Undibacterium parvum: one gene and its partner. The protein of the gene in region 1 binds, or shares a complex with, the protein of each later gene. Links are inferred from orthologs where the notes say so. Each region holds a gene or a part of one and is shown on either strand. Other genes may lie near its edges. The genes, in order: EJN92_RS19790 and trxA.

Region 1 (3,251 bases):
TGCAAGCATTTGTCAAAATTTTCTCCTTTTATTGGGCATTATTGCCGTTGGTAGAATCAACGCTGCATTATTTTAAAGTCTATAGCTGATATAGAGTCAAGGCTTATTTGATTGCGGCCATGTACATTATCGGCGAGAGTTCGATTGGTATCTGAGGCTGATATTTATATTTGAACCCGCGTTGGATTCTTCAGCTTTTAAAGCAATTTAACCGGACACTAGTGAGCCTCAATAAGTAATTCAAAGAGCAAGTAACTTGTTGTGTCATCCATCAGAGAAACTTTGTTAGTAAGTGTGTATTTTTTTGCATTTATTTCATATTTCCATTATTATAGAATTATAGTCAATGAATTGTTAATGGAAAAAATAGATGGAAACCAAAAAAGTCCTCTCCGCGCTCGCCGCCTTGGCGCAAGAATCTCGCCTCGCCGTCTTTCGCCTATTGGTACAAGTCGGGCCGGAAGGCTTGGCGGCCAGCAAAATAGGCGAACAACTGGGTATACCGCCGTCTTCCTTGTCCTTTCATCTTAAAGAGTTGTCGCATGCCGATCTAGTGATTGCTAGACAGGACGGTCGCTTTGTCATCTATTCCGCCGATATCGTGACCATGAACTCGGTACTGGGCTTTTTAACCGACAACTGTTGCGGCGGCAATCCGTGCACGCCTGTGCAGATACAGCAATGTATGCCAGTCGGCACTCTCGCCAAATAATCACGTATTCCAATTTTTACTCAAGGACCGTTTTATGAACGTTTTATTTCTTTGCACCGGTAACTCTTGCCGCTCGATCTTGGGCGAAGCCACCTTTAATCATCTGGCGCCTGCAGGCTGGAGAGCGATGAGTGCGGGCAGTAAACCGACGGGTGAAGTGCACCCACGCTCGCTTGCCTTGTTGGCACGTGAAGGCATCGCTACCGAAGGTTACTACAGCAAATCATGGGACAACCTACCTGCCACACCGGACATCGTGATTACCGTTTGTGCCAGTGCCGCAGGGGAAACTTGTCCCGCCTACCTGGGACCGGTATTGCGCACTCATTGGGGAGTGGAAGATCCAGCACACGTGACTGGTACCGATGCGGAAATCGATGCGGCGTTCATGACTGCGTATCGCATCTTACGCACACGGATTGAAGCCTTTCTGGCACTGCCACTGGACCAGCTACAAAACGACATGACGCAACTAAAAGCGGAACTTGATCGTGTCGGTCAATTGATGCCCTAAGCTTTCTTGCTTATCTGATTAACCTATCTGTTCAGGAGAGTTCCATGAACGACAAAGTGTATAACGTGCTGTTTTTATGTACGGGCAATTCGGCTCGCAGCATCATGGCAGAGGCGATGTTAAACGTCGCTGGCAAAGGCCGCTTCAAAGCCTATAGCGCGGGCAGCCATCCTACGGGTATCGTGCATCCATTCGCGATTGAACAAATCCAGCATATTGGCTATCCTTCCACGGATCTACGAAGCAAAAGCTGGGACGAGTTTGCGCCAGACTATGCGCCCCATATGGACTTTGTCATTACCGTTTGCGATAAGGCTGCAGGTGAAATCTGCCCATTCTGGCCAGGGCAGCCGGTCACCGCACACTGGGGCTTTCAAGATCCCGCTGAAGTGCAAGGCAGTGAAGAAGAAAGACACCATGCGTTTGCGCGCATTTGCCGCGAAATCAAGACCAGGCTGGATATTTTTTTGTGTCTGCCGATGGAGAAACTGGAGCGTCTGGCGTTAAAGCTGGAACTCGACAAAATAGGGATGCTTAAGCCATGACCATTGCACGACGTTTAGTTTCCGAAGGACTAGGTACCGCCTTTTTGCTGGCGGTGGTAGTAGGTTCCGGCATCATGGCCGAGCGGCTGGCCGGTGGCAACGTGGCGCTCGCTTTATTGGCCAATGCGATTGCGACCGGCGCCGGTTTGATTGCCTTGATCCTGATGTTTGGCACCATATCCGGTGCACACTTTAATCCTGTCGTCACACTATCTGAAGCCTGGCAAAAGAATATGCCCGGCGCGGAAGTGCTACCTTATATTCTGGTGCAGATTCTCGGCGCGTTCGCTGGTGTGGCAGCTGCCCATGTGATGTTTCAAGATCCGGTCTTTTTTGCATCCGAGCATATCCGTACTGGCACGTCGCAATGGTGGAGCGAGTTCGTTGCCACCTTTGGTTTGATTGCCGTGATCATAGGATGTTCACGTAGCCGTCCGGCGGTCACTCCGTTTGCAGTAGCGGCGTATATTACGGCAGCGTATTGGTTTACCTCATCAACCTCATTTGCCAATCCAGCTGTAACGCTGGCGCGTGCAGCCACCAATACCTTCGCGGGCATTCGTCCCATCGATGCACCAGGCTTCATCATCGCCCAGTTGCTGGGTGCTGCTATGGCAACGCTAATCTTTTGCTGGTTGTATCCTGCACCACCGAAAGACGCCACTGTTGGCGGAACTGTGGCTCCCAGTGATTTTGCACCTCATTAATTTCGTTAGTAGATAGCTCATGACCATTACCATTTATCACAATCCCAAATGTGGCACGTCACGTAATACTCTGGCGCTGATCCGCAATACCGGTGTCGAACTGGAAGTCATTGAATACCTGACACATCCTCCTTCGAGAACAAAGTTAGTAGAACTGATCGCAGCGATGGGCGTCTCTGTACGCGAAGTTCTGCGTAAAAAAGGCACACCCTACGAAGAGTTACATCTCGATGAAACGACATGGAGCGATGATGATTTGATTAATTTCATGATGGCGCATCCCATCCTGATCAATCGTCCTATTGTTGTGACGCCAGTAGGTACTAAATTGTGTCGTCCGTCGGAAGTTGTTTTAGATATCCTGCCATTGCCGCAACTGAAAGAATTCACCAAAGAAGACGGCGAAAAAGTAATTGATGCGGAGGGTAATCGTGTCGCTCACACATCTTAATCTCCCTAGCCTGGATCAGGCATTATTTGAGAAACCTGATCAGGAAAAACTGACACATCAAGCGCCTACAACGCACGCGCCACGCTTCTTGCTACTGTATGGTTCGTTACGTGAACGCTCCTACAGTAAACTTTTAACCTTGGAAGCAGCACGTCTATTGGAGGCGATGGGCGGAGAAGTTAAGGTATTCGATCCGCAAGGCTTACCTTTACCCGATGGCGCACCAGAAGACCATCCCAAGGTAAAGGAATTGCGCGAGCTGGCATCGTGGTCGGAAGGCATGGTGTGGTGCTCACCTGAACGCCACGGTGCCATGACCGGT
Region 2 (3,248 bases), 810 kb from region 1 along the record:
AAACTCAACGAAGACATGCCCGAACGCGCAATATCCATGCGCCTTTCCGGCCAGCATGGCCCAAGAGGCGCATGGATATTGGGCCTTGAGGGCATACTGTTTTTTTTCGAAAAACTTACAATCAATAGCACAGATAGGCCAGTTTGACAGCAACATGCGAGCCACATTTTCGATACTAAATCTAAACTCAATTTAGCGCGAAAAAATACACTTGCAATAAAAAAAGCACTTACGAAAAAAATCGCAAGTGCTTAAGAATAAGTCCCCACCAATGCCGCTATGCCGGCATCCTGAACCAGACGGTTCAAGTTGGCCGCAGTCGTTTCAACTTCGGGTTCATCGAACTAGCGACGCTCACACCTGTCGAACAATTCCCGCAGCCTGTGCACATAAATGGTTCAAGGAATATATGGCACTGGCGAACACGGTAGGGAATTTAAGTTTACTCTCAACTGCGAATTCCCTCTACATTTTTTTCAATTAAATTAAGCAATAAAGAGTTAATTTAAAATAGATTTTCTTGCGGAGTCAATGCCAGATCCAAAGTATCGTGCATGCTGAGAATTTTTTGTTTCACTTCCGCCATACTCAAACCCGACAATGGTCCCTCGGGAGACTTGGTCGCCAACAACTCGGTCGCTAAACTAAGCGCAGCCATGACAGCAATTCTATCGGTGCCTTTGATTTTCGCGCTATCGCGTATCACACACATTTTTTCATTCAAATATGCAACGGCATTGAGTAAGGCCTTATCTTCGCCTTCTCTACAAGCGAGGGTATACGACTGTCCCATAATGTGGACGTCCAACTGTATCAAATTACTCTCTTTCATGCGAGATCCTCTTCTGCATCTTCATCACTAGGTAATTGCGCCAACAATGCAGCGACGCGCTCATGCGCCTGCGCCATGCGCAGCTGCAGATCCTTATTTTCGGCAGTCAGCATGGCCGCTGCGCGGCGTAGCTCAACATTCTCAAGTCGTAAGGCGTGCACCAACTCGGCCAGACTCTCAACTTTATTTGCAAGTAATTCAAATTCAGAAATCATTTTTATCGCTTATTCTAGCGTCCTGTCGGACCCGTCAACCTTCAGATTTTATCTCTTTCGAGCGGCACGTTATGACCAGCAGTCCACGCGCTTATCGACAAGCTACTCTACATTATAAGTGTAAAAATTAATTACTACACTACTATGATTAAGAGCGTGATTGAGGCCCATCCATAAAGCATCAATACGTAGACACGGCCAACATTTAGACGTGAATCTGCTCTCTTCATTATGGCTAGCGAGCTTACTCAGTAAGCCAACATATCCAGTCGTAGCTTGATAAAGTGTGGCGTTTTCCAAACTTTAGGAAAAATAGGTTACTATTTGAGTATAGTTTGCCACTTGACACAGATTCCTGCTCATTTGTTCCAGTCAATACCATTGAATTGGGATAAAACGTCTCCAACTTAAGTTTATTGCTTGCTACCATCAAGGAGCTAGGTAATTGGAAGCGTTGAATGCAGCCTGACATCAACAATTCAGCTTAACATTCTTGTGGCGCTACCAACTTTTAATTTGCCAACTCAACGAGTAATCCATGAGCGAAAACATCATCTATGTAAGCGATGCTTCTTTTGAAGCCGACGTTTTAAAATCCGACAAACCTGTCCTGGTAGATTTCTGGGCTGAGTGGTGCGGTCCATGTAAAATGATTGCCCCTATTCTTGAAGAAGTTGCCAAGGATGCTGGCGGGAAATTTATTATTGCCAAAATGGATGTAGACGCTAATCAAGCGATCCCTGCTCAATTTGGCATTCGCGGCATCCCCACTCTGATTTTGTTTAAAAACGGTGTGGTAGCAGCACAAAAAGTAGGCGCGCTTTCAAAAGGACAATTAACATCCTTTATCGATAGTAATATTTAAGGTAATATGCTGAAATAAATTTTCAAGCGATGCGTATGCCTCGCTTGAAAATCGGTAACAATATAAAAAAACACTCTATTTTTTAGACAACTGCCCTGACTACACGGTTGGCGCAGTTAAAAATATCACACTGTAGTTCACTTCTTCTCACTCCCCCACCTACATATCCCATCTCGGGACACTCACCATGCACTTATCAGAATTAAAGGCGTTACACGTCTCAGCCTTGCTAGAAATGGCCGTAGGCTTAGACATCGACAATGCCGCACGGATGCGCAAACAAGAACTGATGTTCGCAATCCTTAAGAAGCGCGCCAAATCAGGCGAGCAAATTTTCGGCGATGGCGCACTCGAAGTTTTACCGGATGGCTTTGGCTTTCTGCGCTCGCCAGATGCGAGCTATATGGCGTCAACCGACGACATCTATATTTCGCCTTCGCAAATTCGTCGTTTCAATCTGCATACTGGTGACTCTATCGAGGGCGAAGTACGCACACCTAAAGATGGTGAGCGTTATTTTGCTCTGGTAAAGGTAGACAAGGTCAACGGTGAATCACCGGAAGCATCGAAACACAGAATACTGTTTGAGAATCTGACGCCTCTGCATCCTAGCGTACCATTGCGCTTAGAACGTGAAATGAACGGGCAAGAGAACATTACCGGTCGTATTATCGATTTGATCGCGCCAATAGGTAAAGGTCAGCGCGGCTTGTTGGTGGCGTCACCAAAATCTGGTAAATCAGTTATTTTGCAACATATCGCTCACGCGATCACAGCAAACCATCCTGACATTACACTGATCGTTTTACTGATCGACGAACGTCCAGAAGAAGTAACCGAAATGCAGCGCTCTGTGCGCGGCGAAGTGGTTGCATCGACCTTCGATGAACCAGCAACTCGACACGTGCAAGTGGCTGAGATGGTATTGGAAAAAGCCAAACGCCTGGTCGAAATGAAGAAAGACGTGGTGATTTTGCTGGACTCGATCACACGTCTGGCACGCGCTTACAATACCGTCATTCCTGCTTCCGGCAAGGTATTAACCGGTGGTGTTGACGCCAATGCGCTGCAACGTCCGAAGCGCTTCTTCGGCGCTGCCCGTAACATCGAAGAAGGTGGTTCACTGACGATTATCGCGACTGCCCTGATCGAAACCGGTAGCCGCATGGATGACGTTATTTTTGAAGAATTCAAGGGTACCGGCAACATGGAAGTACACCTTGAGCGTCGCCTTGCAGAGAAGCGTGTTTACCCAGCGATCAACTTAAACAAGTCGGGCACTCGTCGCGAAGAATTACTGATCAAGCCTGATCAATTGCAAAAAATCTGGATCTTG

Evidence for each region.
Region 2: the proteins of EJN92_RS19790 (region 1) and trxA are in contact, whole or in part, in an NMR structure (PDB 2IPA), measured with the Bacillus subtilis proteins. The link is inferred for Undibacterium parvum from one-to-one orthologs.

The regions. Positions count from the first base shown.
Region 1 is NZ_CP034464.1:4,533,898-4,537,148, forward strand. Bases 101-3,020 are described here. They hold EJN92_RS19790 (arsenate reductase ArsC), read left to right. Parts: upstream 101-1,270; coding sequence 1,271-1,771; downstream 1,772-3,020. Other genes in these bases: EJN92_RS19780 (ArsR/SmtB family transcription factor), read left to right, coding at 371-712; EJN92_RS19785 (arsenate reductase ArsC), read left to right, coding at 747-1,226; EJN92_RS19795 (MIP/aquaporin family protein), read left to right, coding at 1,768-2,478; arsC (arsenate reductase (glutaredoxin)), read left to right, coding at 2,498-2,929; arsH (arsenical resistance protein ArsH), read left to right, coding at 2,895-3,020. In the rest of the region: EJN92_RS19775 (undecaprenyl-diphosphate phosphatase), read right to left, coding at 1-16; more of arsH, read left to right, coding at 3,021-3,251. UniProt on the Bacillus subtilis protein: Catalyzes the reduction of arsenate [As(V)] to arsenite [As(III)]. In vitro, can dephosphorylate para-nitrophenyl phosphate (pNPP).
Region 2 is NZ_CP034464.1:3,724,993-3,728,240, reverse strand. The notes cover bases 332-3,248. They hold trxA (thioredoxin TrxA), read left to right. Parts: upstream 332-1,585; coding sequence 1,586-1,912; downstream 1,913-3,248. Other genes in these bases: rho (transcription termination factor Rho), read left to right, coding at 2,100-3,248; EJN92_RS16260 (DUF904 domain-containing protein), read right to left, coding at 829-1,047; EJN92_RS16265 (cell division protein ZapA), read right to left, coding at 506-817. UniProt on the Bacillus subtilis protein: Participates in various redox reactions through the reversible oxidation of its active center dithiol to a disulfide and catalyzes dithiol-disulfide exchange reactions.